Regions from separate parts of the Metabacillus sp. YM-086 genome, predicted to be linked through region 2. Evidence: predicted binding sites of a transcription regulator. Region 2 holds the regulator's gene; each other region holds the start of a gene.
What was found. The regulator LexA, encoded in region 2, represses DNA repair genes until DNA is damaged. The targets are predictions, from matches to a motif close to CGAACATATGTTCG.
Positions count from the first base shown of each region.

Region 1 (6,217 bases), on a different contig from region 2:
TTCCTGCAATAGCAGTGGCTGATTTTCCAATAGCAGCAGATGTATTTGGCATTGCCCTAACGATAGAAACTTTCTTTCCAAGAATAGCCGTAATTGTTTGTATAGAAATCCCGGCTAAAACAGACACAATAAGATGATCTTTGATTAAAGTTTGTACACCGTCAAGAGCTGCTTTTACATCTTTAGGTTTCATTGCTAGTACGATAATGGAAGCATCTTTTACTAATTGTTCTTTATCATGAGTCGTTTTTATGCCGTACTTTGCTGATAATTCATCTAGTCGATCTGAATTAGAGCGATTCGACACAATGATTTGCTCCGCTTGAAACACATTTCCTTTTATAAGTCCTGCAACCATGGCTTCAGCCATTGAGCCAGCTCCTATAAATCCGATTCTTTCCATAATTTCTCTCCTTTTTATTGTGTGATCTTATTAAGTTCGATTCCTGCTAGACCGCTAGTTTAACCGAGCCCTGCATTCCATAAATAAAAAAGCCATTCTGTCCTATAATAAGGACGGAATGACTCCGCGGTACCACCTTTTTTGGAATGCCTATGCATTCCCAGCTTATAATCTTTATCGCAGACATACGGTTAGGTTTACCTAACAGCTCATAGGGTAGGTTCAATAAAAGGTTAGCAATGGAGCCTTTCAGCCATGGACTCCACTCTCTTTTTGCGCCATTTTATCTACTATTCCTAATCAACGCTATGTATATTAAAAACACTACAACTATGCAAAGATATAAATTTTTATTCATTATGCAGCGTTAGATAAGCTGTTGTCAAGTTTTCTTTATATCATTAGAGATTTGAATTATTGGAATATAATGACAAGGTGGTAGTTGCAAGGTACAATTGTGGTAGATAATTTGTTTAGATTAAAGAAAGCCTAGTGAAGATACATAATTTGATTATCATGATTTCCTGCTTCTTTATTAACTTAACTTATATAAAAATAATAATGGGGATGAGTAAATGAACCAGACAACACAGGCAAAGCAAATTTTGAAAATCATTTTACCCACACCGTTTCCGGTGGGTGATGTGAATGTTTACTTAATCAAGGGAGAGCGTGTAACACTTGTGGATGCTGGACCTAAAACAGAAGAAGCGTGGCTTTCCTTTCAACATCAATTAAAGGAATATGGTTATACACCAGATGACATTGAACAAATCATCATTACACATCATCATCCAGATCATGTTGGTATGCTTGATTATTTTGACCACAACATTCCTGTCTTTGGCCACCCCTTTAACAAGCCGTGGTTAAAAAAAGATGAAGGGTTTCTGCAAGCTCAAGCACGGTATTTTGAACAACTTTTTCTCACCTTTGGATTAGATGAAAATTTCTTACCTTCTATACAAAAATTGAACGACACCTTAGAATATTCGTGTAATCGAACGTTACATCATGAGCTGGTAGAAGGAATGGAGATTGCTGGACTCCCTGGATGGATAGTTATGGAAACCCCGGGTCATGCCCAGAGTCACATCGTCTTATATGAAGAAAAGACAGGTATACTAGTTGGGGGAGATTTACTGTTAAAGGACATCTCTCCAAATCCTTTACTAGAGCCCCCAATGATTGACGGAGCTATCGACAGACCAAAGCCTCAGCTGCAGCTAAACAACTCAATTTCTAAATTGCTTGATTTGTCGCTATCTATTGTTTATCCAGGACATGGGGAAAATATTGAGAATGCTCATGAGCTTATTGCCTATCGTTTGAAAAAACAAGCTGAGAGGGCGGAGCTTGTTAAAGGGTTCTTGCAGAAAAAGTCTCTAACCGCATTTGAAGTGTGCAAAGCACTTTTTCCTACTATATATCACAAGCAGCTTATGCTGACTATGTCAGAGACTGTTGGACAGCTTGACTACCTTGAGGACAACGGTCAAATTAAAATTGATGAAACAAACACTCCAGCTCTTTATTATGCTGTAGAGAAAAAGAGGTGATCAGATGAATTCTCGTATACAGGGGTGCTATGTGGCTATTACCGGTGCTTCTAGTGGAATTGGTGAAAAAATTGCGATCGAATGTGCGAAAAATGGTGCTCATCTTGTTTTGCTTGCTAGAAGAGAAGAAGTTTTAGCAAAGCTTTCTGAGCGTATTAAGCATAATTACGGTGTTTCATGTCACTATTATTCACTAGATGTTCAGGACCTTCAATCAATTCAAACTGTTTTTTCAATGATCGAACGTGATGTGGGTTCGATTGATATTCTTGTTAATAATGCCGGATTCGGTATTTTTAATGAAGTGCTTCATTCCTCATTAGATGAAATGAAAAGTATGTTTGAGGTCAATGTCTTTGGTCTAGTTGCCAGCACAAAGATGGTTTTGCCAGCGATGATGAAGAGAAGACAGGGACATATTATCAATATTGCTTCACAGGCGGGGAAAATTGCAACACCAAAATCAAGTTTATACTCAGCTAGTAAACATGCCGTTTTAGGTTTTACTAACAGTTTAAGAATGGAAGTTAAGCAGCATGGGATTTTTGTTACCTCTGTAAATCCTGGACCGATTAAAACAAATTTTTTCACAATTGCTGATAAACAAGGGGACTATGTGAAAAATGTTGAACGTTGGATGCTCGATCCAAACAAGGTTGCTCGAATCATTGTGGCTTCTATGCTGACTCCAAGACGCGAAATTAATTTACCGGCTTGGATGAATGCGGGAAGCACCCTTTACCAGGTAATGCCGAGACTTTTTGAAAAACTAGCAGGCAAAGCATTTTTTAAGAAATAAGATTTTAGACATAGTGTTAACAGCATTATGTCTTTTTTATTTATTGCCTAAACTTCACTTTCGTTTTACATTTAATACTAGGAGTCTTTTTATGATAGAGTTACAGTATTTTAAGCATGATCATATCCAAAAATTAATTAGTTGGATTTCTACACCTGAGTTTTTGCTTCAATGGGCTGGGCCTGCTTTTACTTTTCCGTTAACCAAAGAACAAATTGAACGATATATAGAAAAGGCAAATACTGATGTGTCTGATGCTTATGTTTATAGTGTTGTTCTTCAAAAAACTGGACACGTTATTGGGCATATATCTCTAGCGAATATTGATCGTGAGCATAAATCAGCAAGAGTTGGAAAAGTGTTGGTTGGGGATCAAGGTGTTCGAGGTAAGGGAATTGGGTATCTAATGATGACTGAAATAGTGAAAATTGCATTTGAACAGCTAAACTTGCACCGTGTTAGTTTAGGTGTTTTTGATTTTAACACTTCAGCAATTGCATGTTATCAAAAGGTTGGCTTTAAAAAGGAGGGGTTGCTTAGAGATTGCCGAAAAATGGGTGATCACTACTGGAGCTTATGGGAGATGAGTATACTTGCCCCAGAATGGGATGAGGCACAGAAGAAGCTAGCTACTGTTGAAGCTAACGGTTCTTTACGGTCACACATCCAGGCTCTAGAAGAGCAGCTGTTAACTCCTACTGTTCGAACATCTCCTACTGAATTAAACAAGCTGCTTGCAGATGATTTTTTTGAATTTGGAAGTTCAGGGAACGTTTGGACAAAATCGGATTGTCTTGATGATGGGGGCTTGACGGTCCGAGATATGGAACTGTATGATTTTACTTTGCATCCCTTGTCAACGGATGTTGTTTTGACTACTTATAAAATAAATGATGCAACAAGAAAACAAACGACTTTACGGAGTTCGATTTGGAAATATAAAAAAGGTCATTGGCAAATGTATTTTCATCAGGGAACACCAACCGATTCAAAAATAATATTTTAATAAGTAAAGGTGGAAAATGCTTGGCTCAACAACAAAAGAAATTTATCTATACATTTACTAGTCATGAAGATGAGCTTTCATTGTGCCAACTGGAGATGCGCTCACTTTTTGGGTTTGATACAGATTCTAGTATAATTGAAACTACTGTAAAGATTGATCCAAGCCGAAGTCCGTTTATTAACGAAAGAATTGATGTTATGTATAGAGCGGATTCTTTTATGGGCATTGTTCAGCAAATAAAGGGATTGAATATAGAGGGTGCCACGTTTAAAGTGCTCTTCATTGAACATACTGATTTGGCCGGTTATGAAAAAGTAAGTTTTGATGAAAGACGTAAAATGGAACGTGAGATTGGGCTACAAATAGTTGGTAGAGTTGATTTGGTTAATCCTGAGTTATTGTTTGTAATTATGAAGCTTCATAATAGCTGGGTGTTTGGTCAATACAACAAAAGTGAATCCATTTGGTTTTATCATCAAAATAAACCTAAACAGTATTCAACGGCTTTAAGCACAAGAGTTGCGAGAGCTGTCGTCAATATTGCTGTTCCTAAGGTAGACAATATCAAAGCGATTGATCCTTGCTGTGGATCGGGAACAGTTTTAGTAGAAGCGTTATCAATGGGGATTAACATTGTTGGGAGTGACAATAACCCACTTGTCTGTCCACTTGCCCGAGAAAATATTGCTTATTTTGGCTTAGAGGGGGAAGTTAGTTTAAGGGACATTCTTGATGTGACCGGCTGTTATGATGTAGCTATTATTGATATGCCTTATAATCTTTGCTCAGTTCTAGACCCAGATAAGCAGCTTGACATGCTCCGAAGTGCCCGTAGCTTCGCTAGCAGAGTTGTTGTAGTGACAATTGAAACGATTGATTATTTAATAGAAAAAGCAGGGTTTAAAATTGTTGATCGTGGTGTTGCGAAAAAGGGAAGTTTTACGAGACAAATTCTTGTCTGTGAATAGTAGCCTTGTGATGTCTTCTTGACTCACAAGGCTCTTTTATTCTTGATTTGTTACATAGCTATAGACAGCATCCTCTATAACCTCATACCATTCTGTATCATCGTTTTTATCCGCGGCTATCTTTTCGAGTAAATAAGCGGAATCCTCACTTGATAATGGATCTTCATCAAGATTTCTTCCGTACTGTAAAAAACTTTTTCGAAGCATTTTGAAAAGTATCTTTTCTTCCATATTTCACCTCGTTAAAGGTAGTATACATCTTTTGAAGTATTTGTTCATCATGCTTCATGGTGAAAACTACCATTGAAATCGAACGTATATTCGCTTAATATATAGAATATACTTTATACGAACATATATTCTATTGGAGGAAACGGCTATGATTGAAAACTACGATCAGCTGCCAAAACAAAAGATTCTTTGTATTGATATGAAAAGCTTTTATGCAAGTTGTGCCGCCGTGTTGCTTGGGTTGGATCCATTAACATGTTATTTGGCTGTTGTAGGTGATACGGAGCGGCAAGGGAGTATCGTCTTAGCTGCATCTCCTCGACTTAAAAAGGAGTTTGGAATTAAAACGGGGTCCAGGTTATTTGAAGTGCCAAAAGACCCCCGTATTACGATTGTGAACCCAAGGATGGCGACATATGTCCGCATTTCAACGGAGTTGACAAGGCTTTTTCATCGATATGTACCGAAAGATGCAATCCATACCTATAGTGTTGATGAAAGTTTTATCAAAGTGGATGGGGTAGAGCATATTTGGGGAGATGCTTTAACAATTGCTCATAAAATTCGTGATGACATGGAACGGGAATTTTCCCTTCCAAGTGCCATTGGAATTGGGCCAAATATGCTTTTAGCGAAAGTGTGCTTAGATACTGAAGCGAAAAAGACAGGTGTTGCCGAATGGACATATGACGATGTGAAGGAAAAGCTATGGAAAATCGAACCGCTAAGTGACATGTGGGGGATTGGATCAAGAGTGCAAAAAACCTTAAATCGAATGGGGATTTTTAATATCGGACAGCTTGCTAACTATCCTCTTGAGCTTTTGGAAAAGAAATTTGGTGTGATGGGAAATCAACTCTATTATCATGCATGGGGTGTTGATTTATCAGAAGTTGGTGCTCCAATTATGCAAGGGCAAATCAGTTTTGGAAAAAGCCAAATGTTGCTCCGTGATTACCCTGACCCGGAAGAAGTCAAACATGTGATGTTAGAGATAAGTGAGGAAGTTGCCCGTAGAGCACGCCAGCATCAAAAGGTTGGTCGTACAATTAGCCTTGGAATTGGGTATAGCCGTGATGAATTTGGTGGCGGGTTTTATCGCTCTAAAACAATTGAGGAACCAACAAATATTACAATGGATATTTATGAAACATGTCTTCAGCTTTTTGAAAATTTTTATGAAAATAAAACCGTACGGAAAATTTCAATCGCCCTCTCGAATATTGAAGATGACTGTGAAATGCAGCTGGA
Region 1 is NZ_JBLUOI010000096.1:2,416-8,632, reverse strand. Features, by position in the region: gene proC (pyrroline-5-carboxylate reductase) at 1-403, opposite strand, end outside; T-box leader at 510-716, opposite strand; gene ACEWK1_RS24535 (MBL fold metallo-hydrolase) at 979-1,962, shown strand; gene ACEWK1_RS24530 (SDR family NAD(P)-dependent oxidoreductase) at 1,967-2,761, shown strand; gene ACEWK1_RS24525 (GNAT family N-acetyltransferase) at 2,853-3,767, shown strand; gene ACEWK1_RS24520 (TRM11 family SAM-dependent methyltransferase) at 3,788-4,735, shown strand; gene ACEWK1_RS24515 (YqzH family protein) at 4,772-4,966, opposite strand; gene ACEWK1_RS24510 (DNA polymerase thumb domain-containing protein) at 5,115-6,217, shown strand, end outside.
Region 1: a site for LexA is predicted at 5,046-5,059, ahead of ACEWK1_RS24510 (DNA polymerase thumb domain-containing protein). Genes of this name have one in related genera too.

Region 2 (6,217 bases):
CACCTATAAGTAAATTTCGAATTGCACCACCGCCAAATGCCGTGACAATACCTAAAATATATACTCCTAATATATCATACTCTTCTTCCATTGCTACGATTGCACCGCTAATCGCAAAAGCAATTGTTCCAATAATACTTAAAACGTCCCAAGTCAAAATAATTCCCCCAGTTGTATAAATTCAGCCGAAATTATTGTATATGTAACCTCCATAAAGGTCAATTCTTTTCTTTAGTATTCTGTTTGAAAGCAAGATGGATAAGAATATTATAGGTCCAAAACTGTTTATACTAGGTCTATAACAGAAATAATTAGAGAATTACAGTAATGTTTGATATGATTAAAGTGCTAAAAATAGCGTAAGGGAAGGGTTTTTTATTGAATAATACATTGGATGTACTTAAAGAAAAGGTAATATTAGTTGGTTGTCAGCTTCAAACAATACTTGACGAACATTTTCATTACTCAATGGAGGAGTTAGCTTCATTAACGAAAACAGCTAATGGAGAAGTACTTAGCCAAATGACACAGAAAAGGGAGAGGCCACATCCCGCTACATACATAGGAAAAGGAAAAGTAGATGAATTATTGAGTTTAGTTGAGGAATTTAGTCCAGATATTGTCGTTTTTAATGATGAATTATCACCAAGTCAATTAAGAAATTTATCATCAATAGTAGATGTGCGAATTATAGATCGTACTCAACTGATTTTAGATATATTTGCACAACGTGCTAAATCAAAAGAAGGTAAGCTTCAGGTAGAGCTTGCACAACTACAATACCTGCTCCCGAGATTAACTGGACAAGGTATTGCTTTATCACGTCAAGGAGGAGGTATTGGTACAAGAGGTCCAGGGGAAACTCAACTAGAAACTGATCGTCGTCACATTCGAAATCGTATTAATGAAATAAAACAGCAGTTATCAACTGTTGTTAGACACAGAAGCAGATATCGTGAACGTCGTAAGAAGAACCAAGCTTTTCAAATTGCTTTGGTAGGGTATACAAATGCAGGGAAATCAACGATATTTAATCGATTAACAACAGCAGGAACGTTTGAAGAAGACTTATTATTTGCAACATTAGATCCTATGACAAGAAAAGTATTATTACCATCAACATATCAAGCACTGATCACAGATACTGTAGGTTTTATTCAGGATTTACCGACAACTCTTGTGGCAGCGTTCCGATCTACACTTGAAGAAGTAAAAGAAGCAGATCTTATTCTTCATGTTGTTGACAGCTCGAATGAAGACTACGCCAATCATGAGAAGACTGTATATAAGCTTCTTGAACAATTGGATGTAACCGATATACCGATTTTGACCGTTTATAATAAAAAGGATCAGACTCCTGGATCATTTGTACCATCCCCGACGGAGGAGTATCTAACAATTACTGCTTTTTCTGAAGAAGATTTAAAAATGTTGATGAATAAGGTGGAGAATATTGCAAAAAAAGAAATGAAACATTACTCCATCCACCTACCAGCAAATGAAGGTAGATTAATTTCGCAATTGAAAACTGAATCTTTAATTGAACACTTAGAATTTATAGAAGAGAAAGAAGTGTATGAAATCGAAGGGTTTGTTCTCCCAACACATGCGATAAATGGACAACTAGATAGGTTTAACGGAGAGGGTAATAAACATGTTTAAGTTATTAAAAAATGGGGCAGCTATTGCCCCAATTGTTGAAAAGGCTGAACAAAAAATAACTAAGGTTCACGACCAAATTGATTTTATCAGTGAGGTAAACCAATTTAAGGTGCTAAAAAGCTTTCAAAAGCATCGAATTAGTGACTCTCACTTTATTCCATCAACAGGTTATGGATATGATGATATTGGCAGAGACACCTTAGAAGAAGTGTATGCAGATGTGTTTGGGGGGGAAGCTGGCTTAGTAAGACCACAAATTATCTCCGGAACGCACGCTATTTCGATTGCTCTTTTCGGTGTTTTAAGACCAGGCGATGAACTTCTATATATAACTGGAAAGCCATATGATACACTTGAAGAAATAGTAGGTATCAGAGGTAGCGGTATTGGCTCACTTAAGGAATTTAATATAGATTACAATACTGTGGATCTTAAAGAAGATGGTACTGTAAATTATGAAGGTGTAAAAAACGCTATTTCCCCTAAAACTAAAATGATTGGTATTCAACGTTCTAAAGGATATGCAACAAGGCCTTCATTTACAATATCAGATATTAAAGAAATGATAAATTTTGTTAAATCACTTAAAGAAGATATTGTCATTTTCGTTGATAACTGCTATGGTGAATTTGTGGAAGAATTGGAGCCATGTCATGTTGGAGCTGATCTAATTGCAGGATCATTAATTAAAAATCCTGGCGGTGGACTTGCAAAAACAGGAGGCTATTTAGTTGGCAAAAAAGAACTTATAGAGGCTTGCTCGTACAGAATGACTTCACCTGGTATTGGAGCAGAGGCTGGTGCTTCACTATACAGCCTTCAGGAAATGTATCAAGGGTTCTTTTTGGCACCGCATGTTGTGGGACAAGCGTTAAAAGGTGCAGTATTTACTTCAGCTTTTTTAGAAGAAATTGGTTTGAAAACGAGTCCTTCGTGGAACAGTATAAGAACTGATTTGATTCAATCTGTACAATTTGAAGACCCAAAACTGATGGTTGCTTTTTGCCAAGCAATTCAGTATTCTTCACCAATAAACTCCCATGTTACACCATATCCTAACTATATGCCTGGATATGAAGATGATGTCATTATGGCAGCAGGTACTTTTGTTCAAGGAGCTAGCATTGAACTTTCCGCAGATGGGCCATTAAGAGAGCCTTACGTTGCATACGTCCAAGGTGGACTAACATACACTCATGTAAAAATAGCTGTTTGTAGTGCTGTTGATTCTTTAATTGAGCAAAAGTTAATCTCAATAGATAGATAACTACTAATAGAAAGTAATTCTACTATGTTATGTAACCTGACACATGATTGACACATAATATTACATAAGTTATAATGAGATTAGTTAAATAAAAGGAGCGAATAACATGAGTGATAATATACGACGCTCAATGCCCCTATTTCCTATCGGAATTGTTATGCAGCTCACAGATCTGTCTGCAAGACAAATTCGTTATTATGAAGAGAATGAACTTATTTTTCCAGCTCGAACGGAAAGCAATAGAAGATTGTTTTCGTTTAATGATGTTGACAAATTATTGGAGATTCGTAATTTAATTGAACAAGGTGTCAACTTGGCTGGAATTAAAGAAATTTTCTTGCGCAAAAGTACACATAGTGAAGAGAAAGAAGAGCAACATAAAACTGTTGAAAAACCTGATTTGAGTGATGCTGAATTACGTAAGCTCTTAAAATCTGAACTTATGCAGGCAGGACGCTTTAATCGACCAACATTAAGGCAAGGGGACATGACAAGGTTTTTTCATTGATCCAGTTAGTATGAAATTGAATATAAAACTTTTTTGAAATAGGAGAGGAGATTTTCAAGTGGCTAAATATTCAAGAGAAGATATCGTAACTTTAGTAAAAGAAAACAATGTAAAATATATCCGTCTACAATTCACAGATATTTTGGGAACTATTAAAAACGTAGAGATTCCTGTAAGTCAATTAGATAAAGCTTTAGATAATAAAATGATGTTCGATGGATCTTCAATTGAAGGTTTCGTTCGAATCGAAGAGTCTGATATGTACTTATATCCTGATCTTGATACATTCGTTATTTTCCCTTGGACAGCAGAAAAAGGAAAAGTTGCACGATTTATCTGTGATATTTATAATCCAGATGGCACTCCATTTGCTGGTGATCCTCGTAATAACCTAAGACGTCTTCTTTCTGAGATGGAAGAACTTGGATTTTCAGATTTCAATTTAGGGCCTGAGCCAGAATTCTTCTTATTTAAATTAGACGAAAAAGGCGAACCAACATTAGAATTAAACGATAATGGTGGATATTTCGACTTAGCACCAACTGACTTAGGTGAAAACTGCCGCCGTGATATCGTTCTAGAACTAGAAGAAATGGGATTTGAAATCGAGGCATCTCACCATGAGGTAGCTCCTGGTCAGCATGAAATTGATTTTAAATATGCTTCTGCAATTAAAGCATGTGACGATATTCAAACATTTAAATTAGTTGTTAAAACAATTGCACGCAAGCATGGATTACATGCTACATTTATGCCAAAACCATTGTTTGGTGTAAACGGATCTGGTATGCACTGTAACTTATCGTTATTTAGCAAAGGTGAGAATGCATTCTTAGATACGAACGCTGAACTGCAATTAAGTGAAACTGCTAGACAATTTATTGCTGGTGTAATCAAACATGCACCTGCATTTACAGCTGTAACAAACCCAACTGTAAACTCTTATAAACGACTAGTACCTGGTTATGAGGCACCGTGTTATGTGGCTTGGTCTGCACAAAACAGAAGTCCATTAATTCGTATCCCTGCTTCACGTGGGTTAAGTACACGTGTAGAAGTTCGTAGTGTTGACCCTGCAGCAAATCCATACCTAGCTATGAGTGTTCTTTTAGCTGCTGGTCTTGACGGTATTAAAAATAAGCTTCAAGCTCCAAAACCTATTGATCGTAACATTTATGTTATGTCAAAAGAAGAGCGTGTTGAAAATGGTATCGTAGACCTACCAGCAACACTAGCTCAAGCTCTAGACTTGTTAAAAGCAGATAGCACAATGAAGCATGCTTTAGGTGAACACTTATTTGAGCACTTTATTGAAGCGAAAGAAATAGAGTGGGATATGTTCCGTACGCAAGTACACCCATGGGAAAGAGAACAATACATGTCAATGTATTAATAGAAAAAAACTTAACACATTTAGTGTTAAGTTTTTTTATTTGCAAATAAAAAAGCTTGCCTAATTAGGCAAGCTTAATGAACCGTGCGGTAAACTCCAATTACTTTTCCTAGTATACTCACATTTCGAAGAATAATAGGTTCCATTGTTGAATTTTCTGGCTGTAAGCGAATATAGTCTTTTTCTTTGAAAAATCTTTTACAAGTTGCCTCATCATCCTCGGTCATAGCCACAACAATATCACCATTGTTAGCCGTTTGCTGTTGTCGGACGATTACTAAATCACCGTCTAATATTCCAGCTTCTATCATACTTTCACCCATAATTTCTAGCATAAAAATATGTTCATCTTCTGATATATATCGATCTGGGAGCGGAAAGTACTCTTCTACATTTTCAATAGCTGTAATTGGAAGACCTGCTGTTACTTTTCCTATTACTGGAACATTAATAACATTGCTCTTTGGAATATGGAGAGTCTCTTCTTCCTCTAGTATTTCAATAGCTCTTGGTTTCGTGGGGTCTCTTCTAATTAATCCTTTTGACTCTAATCTAGCTAAATGACCGTGTACTGTTGAGCTTGAAGCTAATCCAACAGCTTCTCCAATTTCACGTACTGAAGGTGGATACCCCTTTTTTTGGACCTCATCTTTAATAAAAGTTAATATATCTTGTTGCCTTTTTGATAGTTTCGTCATCCTCTGTGACACCTCGGATCCTGTAATTTATGTTTATTATAGCATCATTTACCTTTAGATACAAACATAAGTTCGAGAAAAACGCTTGACTGGAACATTCGTTCGTATTATACTAATTTCAACAAATACGAACAAATATTCCTATGAGGTGTATAAAATGAAAAAAGAATCTTTTACATATGTAGTATCATTTTTTCTAGTCCTTTTTGCAATAACACTAGCAATAACGTATACTGGTAAATCAGAAAGTTTGGATAAATATCATCAAGTAGAAATTAAAGAGGGTGACAGCCTCTGGTCAATTGCTGATGAGTTTAATGAAAAAAGCCAGATTTCAAAACAAGAGTTTGTAAAGTGGGTACAGGATAAAAACGGCATTCACACAAATGTTGTTAAGCCAGGTGAATTTGTTTTTGTACCTGTTGAAAAGGAAGAAATCTATCAAATAGAACAAATTGCTAGTAAGTAGAGGATGATCTAATAATGAAGGCAGTTGTTTATTGTAGAGTAAGTACAGAGAAGGATAGTCAAGATTCTTCTATTGATAGGCAAAAAGAGGAGCTATTAAGATTAGCCTCGCTACATAATATTGAAGTTATAAAGATAATAGAGGAAAGACATAGTGGATATGACATAGACCGTGACGGAATGATTGAAGCACTATCAATTTTAAAAGAAAAGAAGGCATC
Region 2 is NZ_JBLUOI010000006.1:104,194-110,410, forward strand. Features, by position in the region: gene ACEWK1_RS04490 (trimeric intracellular cation channel family protein) at 1-157, opposite strand, end outside; gene hflX (GTPase HflX) at 379-1,662, shown strand; gene ACEWK1_RS04500 (aminotransferase class I/II-fold pyridoxal phosphate-dependent enzyme) at 1,655-2,929, shown strand; gene ACEWK1_RS04505 (MerR family transcriptional regulator) at 3,036-3,437, shown strand; gene glnA (type I glutamate--ammonia ligase) at 3,496-4,830, shown strand; gene lexA (transcriptional repressor LexA) at 4,905-5,528, opposite strand; gene ACEWK1_RS04520 (LysM peptidoglycan-binding domain-containing protein) at 5,686-5,997, shown strand; gene ACEWK1_RS04525 (recombinase family protein) at 6,012-6,217, shown strand, end outside.

Region 3 (6,217 bases), on a different contig from region 2:
ATACCAGTTGCAGCCGTTAAACTGCTATCTTTTGTCATTAAAGTAAGAGGGTCAATGATGGCAATGTCTGGTACAAGTGATTTCGAAATAATTGTCATTTTCTTTTTTCTAGTTGAATCCACTATTACAGAAAACTGGGAAACTTCAGATCCGGATCCCGCTGTAGTCATAATCATGATCATAGGTGGTAGAGGATGGACGATTTTATCGATTCCTTCATAATCCTTAATTTCTCCTCCATTTGTTGCTACAATCGCAATAGCCTTCGCCACATCTAATGCGCTTCCGCCACCAACACCAATAATGGCATCACATTCGTTTTCTATATAAGATCTGCATCCGTTTATCACTTCGGTATCCTTTGGATCAATCGTAATATCTGTATATGTGGCAAATGGAAGACAAGATTCTTTGCAAAGATTAACAACTTTATCTAACCAGCCAGCTACTGCAACTCCTTGATCACTCACAATTAATACCTTTTTAGCACCAAGACGTAAACATGCCTCACCCGCTTGTTTAATCGAGTTTTTACCAAAGATAATTTCAGGTGTTACAAATTTTGATATATTCATCGATATCACCTTTATTCGATTTTTATACTATGTAATTTCTTATTAGTTTTGGAAAATCCTTCTTTTTTGTCGAGAAATGTGTTAAACGCTTACATTTTTACATTCAATTGGATAAAATCTCTAGTTATCCCATATTTTTAGAGGTATAATCAAACCTCCCAACACGTTATGATGAATTTATAGCTGCGCAGAAATAGAATTCTAACAACAAGGAGCGTGTTGTGCTTGAAAAAGCAAATTATCTTAACAATAGCCACTCTTGGAGTCATTTCGACTGGATTTACAAAACCAGCTTCAGCCCACGAAGTAACATATAAGGTTCAAAGCGGTGACTCTTTATGGAAAATATCCTTTAATAATAACTTATCTGTTCAAGAAGTTATGCAATATAACAACTTAACGACCTCTACCATTTATGTTGGACAAGAATTATCATTAATTGCTCCACATTCACATGAAACACCAGTTGAAATAACAACTTACACCGTAAAATCCGGTGATTCCCTTTCTTTAATTGCAAAAAACTTCAATACAACTGTAACAAATTTAAAAACGTTAAATAACTTAACATCTGACCTTATATACATTGGACAAGTATTAAACGTAGAAGGTCAAGCTACAGTTACTCCACCACCTCCTACGGTAACGAATACTACAACTTATACCGTACAATCTGGTGATACACTATGGAAAATTTCTATAAATACTGGTTTAACCGTGACACAGCTAAAAACGTATAATAATTTAACGAGTGATTCAATTTATACGGGACAAGTGCTAAAATTAACGGGATCAACAGCTACTGCACCTGTTACATTAAATGCAGAAGCATTAATTACTGAGGCAAAAAAATATATCGGAGTTCCATATGTTTGGGGTGGAAGCACTCCTACAGGGTTTGATTGTTCTGGCTATTTAAGTTATGTTTATAACACACAAGGAATAAAAATACCACGTACAGTGGCAACAATATGGGAAGCAACAACAACCGTTTCTTCTCCACAAAAAGGAGACCTTGTTTTCTTTACAACAACTGCACCAGGTCCAACACATGCGGGTATTTATCTTGGGGATAATAAATTTATCCATGCTGGTTCATCTACAGGTGTAACAATTTCTGATATGAATAACACCTATTGGAAGCCACGTTATTTAGGTGCTAAAAAAATAAGCTTATAGAATGCTAGATTTGTTGCATATATGAATAGAAAAAGGAGCAAGCTTATTTCAGCAGCTCCTTTTTTCATTATTTATTTATAATTAAATGTTCAAATTTTTTCTTTTAGATAAACCAGTCATAATAAAACATGTAACAAAGGCAACAGAAGTAACAATTATGGCAAACATGAATCCGACTGCTCTCATAAACGTATCTTCACCAGGGTAAAGAGGCTCTAATCTAACTAAAAAATAGAAAAAGACTATCGTTAAAATCAGGTAGAAACTACTACCAACTGCCCCCATTTTCAAACGGGTTAACTTTGTACCTTCCCAAGCAAAATTGATCATGCTCCATACAATTACACTCACAATCACCGCAAATAGAATTACAAATAAATGTAAAAATGGGATCGTAAAAAACGTCAAAGCATACAAAATAACTCCTGTTATCAAAAAGAGAAAAGCATTAATAAAAAATAGAAAAAGACCCGATAACCAAGGATTGCGAAACCAACGTTTACGTTTAAGAGGGTTAATTACTTTTTGATTTATCACGAACAAATTTATTATGGGTTCCTTGAAAAACAGCATGAAAAGGATTGCCATAACACCCAGAATGAATAAAACCGACAAGTTTTATCTCCACCTTATTATGTATTTCAAATTCAGTTACCTTATTAATTATAGGTATGATTTTATCGTTTATCAATAAAAAAATATCCTTTATAAACAAAAGAACAAATAAGTACTTCTTTTTTTAAGTACAAAAAAGAAAAAGATACTGTTCGTAGAGGTATAGGAATTGATAGGCGGAGAAATTCCGTTTAAGGTATATGGTAGGTGCTTAAGAAGCCGTTATAAGCGGATATATTCCGGTTAACTTCTATATATAACTAAATCTAAAGAATAGATTCATATAAGCGGAAAAACTCCCCTTATTTTGTCGAAAATGTTGGTATTTCCCGATTTAAACGGAACTTTTCCGTTTATTTTTCAAATTTAGTATAAAAAATGCTTGGAGACACAATTACAATGTTCCAAGAATTTTTACTAATAAAATTATCTGTTAATGTAAGTGCAAATGGCCGTTCGAATAGTACGGTTATTTCTAATTTTGTACTTCAAAACCTCAAACCCCTTTTGAATACAGACATCGGTCTTATTTAATATGTTTATTACTAAATAAGACCGAGTGTACTTAAAAATACAACAACAATGGTAAGTGGTACTACCCATTTCATTAGAAATCTCCATACTTTAAATAAGATAGGCGAAAGTGAATGACCTATACCAAACTCTGCTTCTACTAACTGTTTATTCATTTTAATGGAGATAAAAAGAGCAATAAGTAGGCAGCCTAACGGTAACATAATATTACTAACCAAGAAATCAGTAGCATCAAATATTGTTTTTCCGAAAACATGAAAGTTCTGTAGTTTACTAAACGATAATGCTGCAGGAATTCCCGCAAAAAACACAACAACTCCAGATAGCCATGCTGTTCTTTTACGTGTTGACCTTTTATTGTCAGTGATTGCTGAAACGATAATTTCTAATAAGCTAAACGATGATGTTAAGGTTGCAAATAAGAAAAGCAAAAGAAATATAGCTAGAAACAACTCACCCAAAGGCATTTGCGAAAAAACAGCAGGTAGCACCATAAATAGCAACCCCGGACCTTCAGCTGGTTCTAATCCAAACGCAAAAACAACTGGAAAAATAGCGAGACCTGCTAGTAACGATACTAGAATATTCATGACAACAACTGTACTTGCAGAGGATGGAATGCTCACTTTTTTTTCTAAGTAGGAACTATATGTAACCATGCATGAAAAACCAACTGCTAATGCAAAGAAGGATTGTCCAAGTGCATATAGAACAGATTCAGCAGTGATTTTTGTAAAGTCAGGCTGTAAGAAAAATCGTACTCCCTCCAATGCACCTTCTAATGTTAATGCTCTAACAACCAAAATTAAAAATAGAAGAAACAAAATCGGCATCATATACTTACTTGCTTTTTCAATCCCATTTTTAATTCCTACTGATATAACAATCATGTTTATAAGTAAAAATACAGCTAAACCTAGAAGTGTAATAAGTGGTGATCCTGTAATGCTACCAAATAATTCTGGATAACTTGCATTAGGTTCTATCACACGGCCACCGATTGCCATTATCGTATAAATTAGCACCCAGCCTCCAACTACTGCGTAAAAAGAAAGCAATAAAAAGCAGCCAATCACTCCTAATGGTCCAATAATTGTCCACAAACTGTTTGGTGCTAGTTTTTTATAAGCGGAAACAGCTTCACTTTGAGCCCCACGTCCAATAATAAATTCTGAGATTAGCATCGGTAAACCTATTAGAACAGTAAACAGAATAAAGAGTAATAAAAAAGCTCCACCACCACTCGTACCTGCTACATAGGGGAATTTCCATATTGCCCCAAGTCCTATTGCTGCCCCTGCTGAGGACATGATAAAACCAAATTTCGATGACCATGTTTCTCTATTTGTATTCATTAGTTCCCCCTTAAAATAATTATTATTTTATTATAGCTTATGGAAGGTGGTATAGCATAAAAAATAAACTTCATATATTATTTTCCCCTTGTACAAATCCATTATTTTCTATACAATAGAACATAAGTTCGATTTTGTGGTTATTTTGAAGAGGAGTTAAATAAAGAATGAGACCAAAGTTATGTAAAGAAATGTACATAGAGGATTTTAAAAATTACTATTGGCTAAAAGAAGAGCTCGCTACTTTCTGTAAAGAAGTTGGTATACCATCATATGGATCAAAAATAGAATTAATGGAAAGAATTATCATGTTTCTAACAAGTGGTGTTATACCTAAAGCTCATAAGAAAAAAAGTTCAAAAACAAAGCAATATGATTCTCTCTCTTTGGATACTGTCATTATTTCAAATCACAGATGCAGCCAAGATATTAGAGAGTTTTTCACAGAAGAAATCGGTAAAAAATTTCATTTTTCAACTTACATACAGAACTTTTTTAAAAACAATGCTGGGAAAACATTCAAAGATGTCGTTAAAGCCTGGTATGAAGAAGAAGAACGCAAAAAAGATCCTTCATTTACTAAAGAGATCTCGCCACAATTTGAATATAATCAATTCATAAGAGATTTCTATCAAGATCCGACCAATAAGGGAAAACGTCGAAAAGATGCGATAGATGCATGGAACACCATAAAAACTCTACCGGGAGATAATAAATACAAATCCTCACACGTTAGTATACATAAAAAGGAGTAAACACTTTGTAGTATTTACTCCTCTTTCATTTTCTTAGTTTAGCTCCCGTTTATACTTTGCAATTCATTAACAGTTGTAAACGAATAGCCTTCTTCTGATAAAGATTTTAAAATTCCTTCAAGCGTTTGTAGTTCATCTTCATCGTACATTGGATGAAGTAAGAGAATTGAGCCTGGTTTTATATTGTTTTTCACATACGAAATTTTTTCTGAACGAGATGAATTGTAGGTATCAGGTTCAAGGTCCCACATGATTGTCTCAATGTTTTCCTTATCTAAGTAATATGGCAATGCAATTAATTTCTTCCCATTTGGAGGTCGAAAATCAATTTCTCCCCTATATCCAGTTTGACGAATCAACTCATTTGTCTTTGTTATTTCGTCCTTAATAAATGACATTTTTTTGAATATCATCCGTTCATGGGAATAAGTATGATTACCAATATCATGTCCTGCTTTCACTATCTTTTGTCCGAGATCCATATTCTTTTCTAGTTCACTACCAATTAAGAAGAATGTAGCTTTCGCATTATATTCTTCTAATAGTGGTAAAATCTTCTCAATCTTATCAGTTGGTCCATCATCAAAAGTAAGGGCTACTACCTTTTCTTTCGTCTGAACACTATTTATTAAATCACCGAAAACTTGATAATTCCTTAAGTTCATTAGTTTATATGCACCTGTAAGTAAAAGTGCAATAGAAAGGATCAATGCACCGGTCACTATTAACTTTCTTCTCATGTAATACGTCCTTTTCCCAAAGATTTATTCATTTTCAACCACAATATTTTCATGTAGATGCGGCCTTACCTATTCAATAAAATCAAAAGTTTGCTTCCTGATTAATCAAGTACATCTTCCACCAACATTTTCCCTATCCCCATCATTTCTCGTAAATGTGTAAGAGGAACAATACTTAGTGGAATAGGGGCTCCCGCACGATATGGAGTAAGTCCGGCTTTATTTGCATAATAACTTGCACGAAATAAATGATAATCACTAGTTACAACCATTACTTCTTGTGATTTCCCTGACATTAGCTTTTGACTGAAATCAGCATTTTCCTTTGTACTTGTTGCTTTATCCTCCATCATTATTAATTGCTCCGGTATACCATTAATAATAAGGTATTCCTTCATAACAAAAGCTTCCGTATATTGCTCACCAGTATCAAGTCCCCCAGATACGATTATGCTTGATTCTGG
Region 3 is NZ_JBLUOI010000001.1:146,958-153,174, reverse strand. Features, by position in the region: gene ACEWK1_RS00805 (iron-containing alcohol dehydrogenase) at 1-575, opposite strand, end outside; gene ACEWK1_RS00800 (C40 family peptidase) at 801-1,754, shown strand; gene ACEWK1_RS00795 (hypothetical protein) at 1,836-2,369, opposite strand; gene ACEWK1_RS00790 (hypothetical protein) at 2,769-2,903, shown strand; gene ACEWK1_RS00785 (sodium-dependent transporter) at 2,915-4,258, opposite strand; gene ACEWK1_RS00780 (DUF6434 domain-containing protein) at 4,426-5,013, shown strand; gene ACEWK1_RS00775 (polysaccharide deacetylase family protein) at 5,052-5,753, opposite strand; gene ACEWK1_RS00770 (YdcF family protein) at 5,855-6,217, opposite strand, start outside.
Region 3: a site for LexA is predicted at 4,376-4,389, ahead of ACEWK1_RS00780 (DUF6434 domain-containing protein). Genes of this name have one in related genera too.

Region 4 (6,217 bases), on a different contig from region 2:
TTTAATAATTCCATCTCCACGGCAGGCTTCACAACGTCCACCTTTAACATTGAAGCTGAAGCGGCCTTTTTTATAGCCTCTAACCTTTGCCTCATTTGTTGTTGCAAACACATCACGTATGTCATCAAATACACCTGTATATGTTGCAGGATTCGATCGCGGTGTCCGACCGATCGGTGATTGATCAATATCAATGACCTTTTCAAGTTGTTCAATTCCCTTAATTTCTTTGTGCTCACCTGGCTTCGCCTTAGCATTATGAAGCTTTTGCGCCAGAGATTTATGCAGTACTTCATTGACTAATGTACTTTTACCTGATCCTGAAACACCAGTAACAGCGATAAACATCCCTAGCGGGAATTTCACATTTACATTACGTAGGTTATTTTCTTTTGCACCTTTAATTTCAATATATCGACCATCAGGTTTTTTACGCTCGTATGGTAAAGGAATAAACTTTTTCCCTGATAAATATTGTCCAGTTAATGAGTTTTCATCACTCATGACTTCTTCAGGTGTGCCTGCCGAAATAACCTGTCCACCATGAATGCCTGCTCCAGGACCAATATCAATTAAATAATCGGCAGCAATCATTGTATCTTCATCATGTTCAACAACAATTAGTGTATTTCCGATATCACGCATATTTTGTAGTGTCTGAATGAGACGGTCATTATCACGTTGATGAAGTCCAATTGATGGCTCATCAAGTATGTATAAAACACCTGTTAAACGTGAGCCAATTTGAGTGGCAAGACGAATTCGCTGCGCTTCTCCTCCAGATAGGGTTCCAGCTGCACGATTTAATGTTAAATAATCTAAGCCAACATTATTTAAGAAACCTAACCGCTCGCTAATCTCTTTTAAAATCAAATTTGCAATCGTCATTTCTTTTTCTGTTAGAGATAAATTTTGAAAGAATTTAAGTGAATCCTGAACAGACAGCTTTGTTAGCTCTCCAACATGGTTACCCTGAATTAACACAGCTAGAGATTCCTTTTTCAAACGATGCCCCTTACATGTTGGACAGTTTTGCTGTCCCATGTATTTCTCCATTTGCTCACGGATAAAATCAGAGCTCGTTTCTTTGTAACGTCTTTCTACATTGCGAATAACGCCTTCGAACTGAATATAATTTTCTCGAATTTGTCCGAAATCATTTTCATAACGGAAATATATTTCCTCGCCATCGCTGCCGTAAAGGATTTTATCTAGTAGGTGCTTTGGAATGTCCTTTACTGGAATATCCATATCAATTCCATAATGATTGCAAACTGCTTCAAGCATTTGCGGATAATATTGAGAACTAGTTGGTTCCCATGGAGCAATCGCATGCTGTTTCAAGGTTAAATCTTTATTAGGAATAACAAGATCTAAATCCACTTTAAGCTTTGAACCGAGACCATCACATTCTGGACATGCTCCAAACGGGCTGTTAAACGAGAACATTCTTGGCTCAAGCTCACCAATTGAGAAACCACATTGCGGGCAGGCATGATGCTCACTGAAAAGCAGCTCTTCTTCACCAATCACGTCGATAATGACTCTTCCTTCTCCAAGACCTAAAGCTGTTTCTAATGAATCAGCAAGTCGTGAAGCAACACCTTCTTTTACAACAATACGGTCTATTACAACCTCAATCGAATGCTTTTTATTTTTTTCTAAAGAAATTTCTTCCGATAATTCCTGCATTTCTCCGTCTATTCTTACACGGACATAGCCTTGTTTTTTAATGTCCTCGAACACTTTAACATGCGTTCCCTTACGACCTGACACAACTGGAGCAAGAACCTGTAGCTTTGTTCGCTCTGGATACTCTAGAATACGATCAACCATTTGTTCAATGGTTTGGGACGATATTTCAATGTCATGAATCGGACATGTGGGACGCCCGACTCTTGCGAAGAGAAGACGCAAATAGTCATAAATTTCCGTTACAGTCCCAACCGTTGATCGTGGGTTTCGGCTAGTTGTTTTTTGGTCAATTGAAATAGCTGGTGATAATCCTTCAATCGCATCAACATCAGGCTTATCCATTTGCCCTAAAAACTGACGAGCATATGCTGACAAAGACTCTACATAGCGACGTTGTCCTTCAGCATAAATCGTATCAAATGCGAGTGAAGACTTACCGGATCCAGATAGCCCGGTAAGCACCACAAGCTTGTCACGCGGAATGGTTACATCTATGTTTTTTAAGTTGTGGGCACGTGCTCCCTTCACAACAATATGTTCCATTGCCATTATCGCTTCATCCTTCCGCTTTTAACTCTAAAATCAAATCACGCAGCTCAGCAGCTCGTTCAAAGTTCAACGATTTGGCTGCTTCCTTCATTTCATTTTCCATTTCAGCTATCACTTTATCTCGTTCTTTCTTCGTTAATTTCGTTAACTTACTCGCAGCTGTTGCCTCGTACTCTTCAGGAGTTTCAGCAGCAGTTGTTGCACGAATAACGTCACGAATTTCTTTTTGAATAGTTTGAGGAGTGATTCCATGCTTTTCATTAAATTCTATCTGAATTTCACGACGACGCTTAGTCTCATTAAGTGCAATTTCCATCGAATTTGTGATTTTATCGGCGTACATAATAACATGTCCCTCTGCGTTACGGGCTGCACGACCGATTGTTTGGATAAGAGAACGTTCTGATCTTAAGAAGCCTTCCTTGTCTGCGTCAAGAATAGCTACAAGCGAAACCTCTGGAATATCCAAGCCCTCTCTCAGTAGGTTGATTCCAACAAGAACATCATATTTGCCAAGACGAAGTTCTCGGATGATTTCAATCCGCTCTAATGTTTTTATTTCTGAATGTAAGTAGTTTACTTTAATCCCGATTTCTTTAAGGTAGTTTGTTAGATCCTCAGACATTTTTTTCGTTAGAGTTGTAATGAGGACACGTTGATTTTTTTCAACTCTTGCGTGAATTTCGCCAATTAAATCATCGATTTGTCCTTCAATTGGACGAATATCAATCGTAGGATCTAATAGTCCTGTCGGGCGGATAATCTGCTCAATCATCTCAGGTGAATGGTCCATTTCATAAGGACCGGGAGTAGCAGATACATACACAATGTTTTCAATATGCTTTTCGAATTCTTCAAATCTAAGAGGACGGTTATCCATTGCAGATGGTAGCCGGAATCCATGGTCCACTAGCACCTGTTTACGGGCCTGGTCACCATTAAACATACCCCGAATTTGCGGCAATGTAACATGTGACTCATCAATAACAATCAGTGAATCTTCAGGAAAGAAATCTAGTAACGTATAAGGAGTGGATCCTGATGGGCGAAGTGTTAGGTGACGAGAGTAGTTTTCGATACCGGAGCAAAAGCCCATTTCCCTCATCATTTCTAAGTCATATCTCGTTCTTTGCTCAAGGCGCTGAGCCTCTAGCAGCTTACCATTTTCACGCATTTCCTCTAAACGTTCCTCTAGCTCTGCTTCGATATTTTTAATGGCTTTCTCCATTTTTTCTTCTCTTGTAACGAAGTGAGATGCCGGGAAAATGGCCACATGCTCGCGCTCTCCCATGATTTCTCCTGTTAAAGCATCCACTTCACGGATTCGGTCAATTTCATCTCCAAAAAACTCTACCCGAATGCATTGTTCATCCCGAGATGCTGGAAAGATTTCCACCACATCACCGCGAACACGGAACGTTCCTCTTCGGAAATCAATATCATTTCGCTCGTATTGAACATCTACCAATCTTCTTAAGAGCTGATTTCGTTCAATTTCCATCCCTGTTCTTAATGAAACCACTAGCTCCTTATATTCCTCTGGCGAACCGAGGCCGTAAATACAAGAAACACTGGCAATGATGATGACATCGTTTCGTTCAAAAAGAGAGGATGTTGCAGAGTGACGAAGTTTATCTATTTCATCATTAATGCTGGCATCTTTTTCAATAAATGTATCCGTTTGTGGAACATATGCCTCTGGCTGATAATAATCATAGTAACTAACAAAATACTCAACTGCATTATTGGGGAAAAAGTCTTTAAACTCGCTGTATAGCTGCCCTGCTAATGTTTTGTTATGGGCAATAACTAATGTGGGTTTATTTACTTCTTTTATTAGATTAGAGACGGTAAAGGTTTTACCTGTGCCTGTTGCACCTAGTAGTGTTTGATGCTTTTTTCCTTGTTTTATTCCCTCAACTAATGCTTGAATTGCTTTAGGTTGATCACCTTGCGGCTTGTATTTTGAGACTAATTCAAATTGCTCGCTCACGCATAAGCCTCCATTCAGAAAATGTCAATATCAATAGTTTACCACATTTGTGTGGAAAATCGCCAAAAATACGAACTAAAGTTCGTGTTTAATTTAAATTATAATTCATATTTGTATTCGGGCTGTTAATTTAGCTCACATAAAAACACGGTCGTTCCATTGCGCTCCAGACAATATAGTTTTATAAAAATTATTCAAAAAGAACAATTGTTACGTATAAGTCTTCCTATAATAAAAAACAAGTTTATGTAAGTAATTCATTTTTGCAACTTTCAAAGTCAAATTTGCAACCAAAGAAAAAAGAGCATACAGAGCAGCCCTTTTTCTTTTCAGTATTTCTTTTTTTGTTCAACCTCAAACCTATTTCTTCTTATGTAGGTTATCCTTCATTTTTTTCGCATAGAAGAAGCCTACTCCTAGTGATACGATGTCAATAAAATAAATGCTTGGACCGTGTGTGTAGCCTTTTATGTAAGAGGCTGTTAACAATGCCGCAGTTAGGGCTGTTCCTACATAGTGATTATAGCTGACACGTGTAAACAGTAGCACAAGAAGAAATGGCATAAAGATGGCTAAAATAATTTTAATTACCATATAAATCTCCTGTTAAATTGATAAATTGTAAAAATAAACAGCATCTTCTTTTTCATAGCCTAAGCTTTCATAAAGAGCCTGTGCTTTTACATTGTCTTTTGTTGTTTCTAAAAGAATGCCCGCGGCCCTTGTTTCGACTGCAAGATCCTTTGCTTTATTCATCAGTGCTTTTCCTACTCCATGACGGCGATAATCTTCGGCAACGAATAAATCGTTTAATAGCCATTTGCGATTCATACCTACTGATGTAAAAATCGGATAAAGCTGAACAAACCCAGCTGGAGAATCGTTTTCCATTGCTAAGAAGATAACAGACTCATTATTTTCGATTCGCTCTTTTATAAATTCTTTTGCACCTTCAAGATTTGATGCTTGTCCGTAAAACATTCTGTATTGATTGAATAACTGTGATACTTGGTCTAATTCATTTAAAGTCACTTTTAGAATATTCAATTGCTTTCCCTCTATTCCCTTATCTATGCTTTCATCATATCATGGAAAATTGTCAAAAAACCACAAAAAGACTAATCCCCTTGAGGAATTAGCCTTCAACCTTACTTTTGTGATGTTACACCTTGATAGTCGTTTTCTTCTAATAAGTCGACTAGCTCAATGTCTTTTTGATTTTCTAAGAAATAGCGTAAAGTGAATTCATTTTCAAATAGAACTGCGTATGCACCATAACGGTCGCGAACAAGCATACTTCTTGAATCAAAGAAGCGTTTATCAAACTTTTCACTTTTAATCCATCTTGGAATTCGTTCACCTAGTGGAGTAAATTCGATATCAACGTTATACTCAGCTTTCATACGGTATTCAAATACCTCAAATTGCAGCTGACCAACAGCACCTAGAATAATGGAATCATTCATTTCCTGACGATAAAGCTGAATGGCCCCTTCTTGAACAAGCTGCTCAATTCCTTTACGGAACTGCTTTGCCTTCATCACGTTTTTCGCTTGCACTCGTTTGAACAATTCTGGTGGGAATTGCGGAAGTTCTTCATATTGATACGAATCCTTTCCGCCAATTAACGTATCACCAATTTGGTAAATGTTTGGATCATAAATTCCGATGATATCCCCAGGATACGCTTCATCTACTGTATCGCGATCCTTTGCCATAAAGGCTTGTGTTTGATTTAACTTAATCGTTTTGTTCGTTCTGCTTAAATTAACACTCATGCCACGTTCAAATTTTCCTGAGCACACACGGAAAAACGCAATACGATCACGGTGAGCCGGATTCATATTCGCTTGGATTTTGAAAATATAGCCTGAGAACTGATCTTTTTCCGGCTCAATTAAGCCTTGATCTGTTTTACGAGGCTGTGGTTGTGCAGCAAATTGAAGGAATGTATCAAAAAATGTTTGCACACCAAAGTTT
Region 4 is NZ_JBLUOI010000022.1:27,798-34,014, reverse strand. Features, by position in the region: gene uvrA (excinuclease ABC subunit UvrA) at 1-2,244, opposite strand, end outside; gene uvrB (excinuclease ABC subunit UvrB) at 2,252-4,237, opposite strand; gene ACEWK1_RS11530 (DUF2198 family protein) at 4,598-4,831, opposite strand; gene ACEWK1_RS11525 (GNAT family N-acetyltransferase) at 4,844-5,284, opposite strand; gene ACEWK1_RS11520 (peptide chain release factor 3) at 5,386-6,217, opposite strand, start outside.
Region 4: a site for LexA is predicted at 4,309-4,322, ahead of uvrB (excinuclease ABC subunit UvrB). Genes of this name have one in related genera too.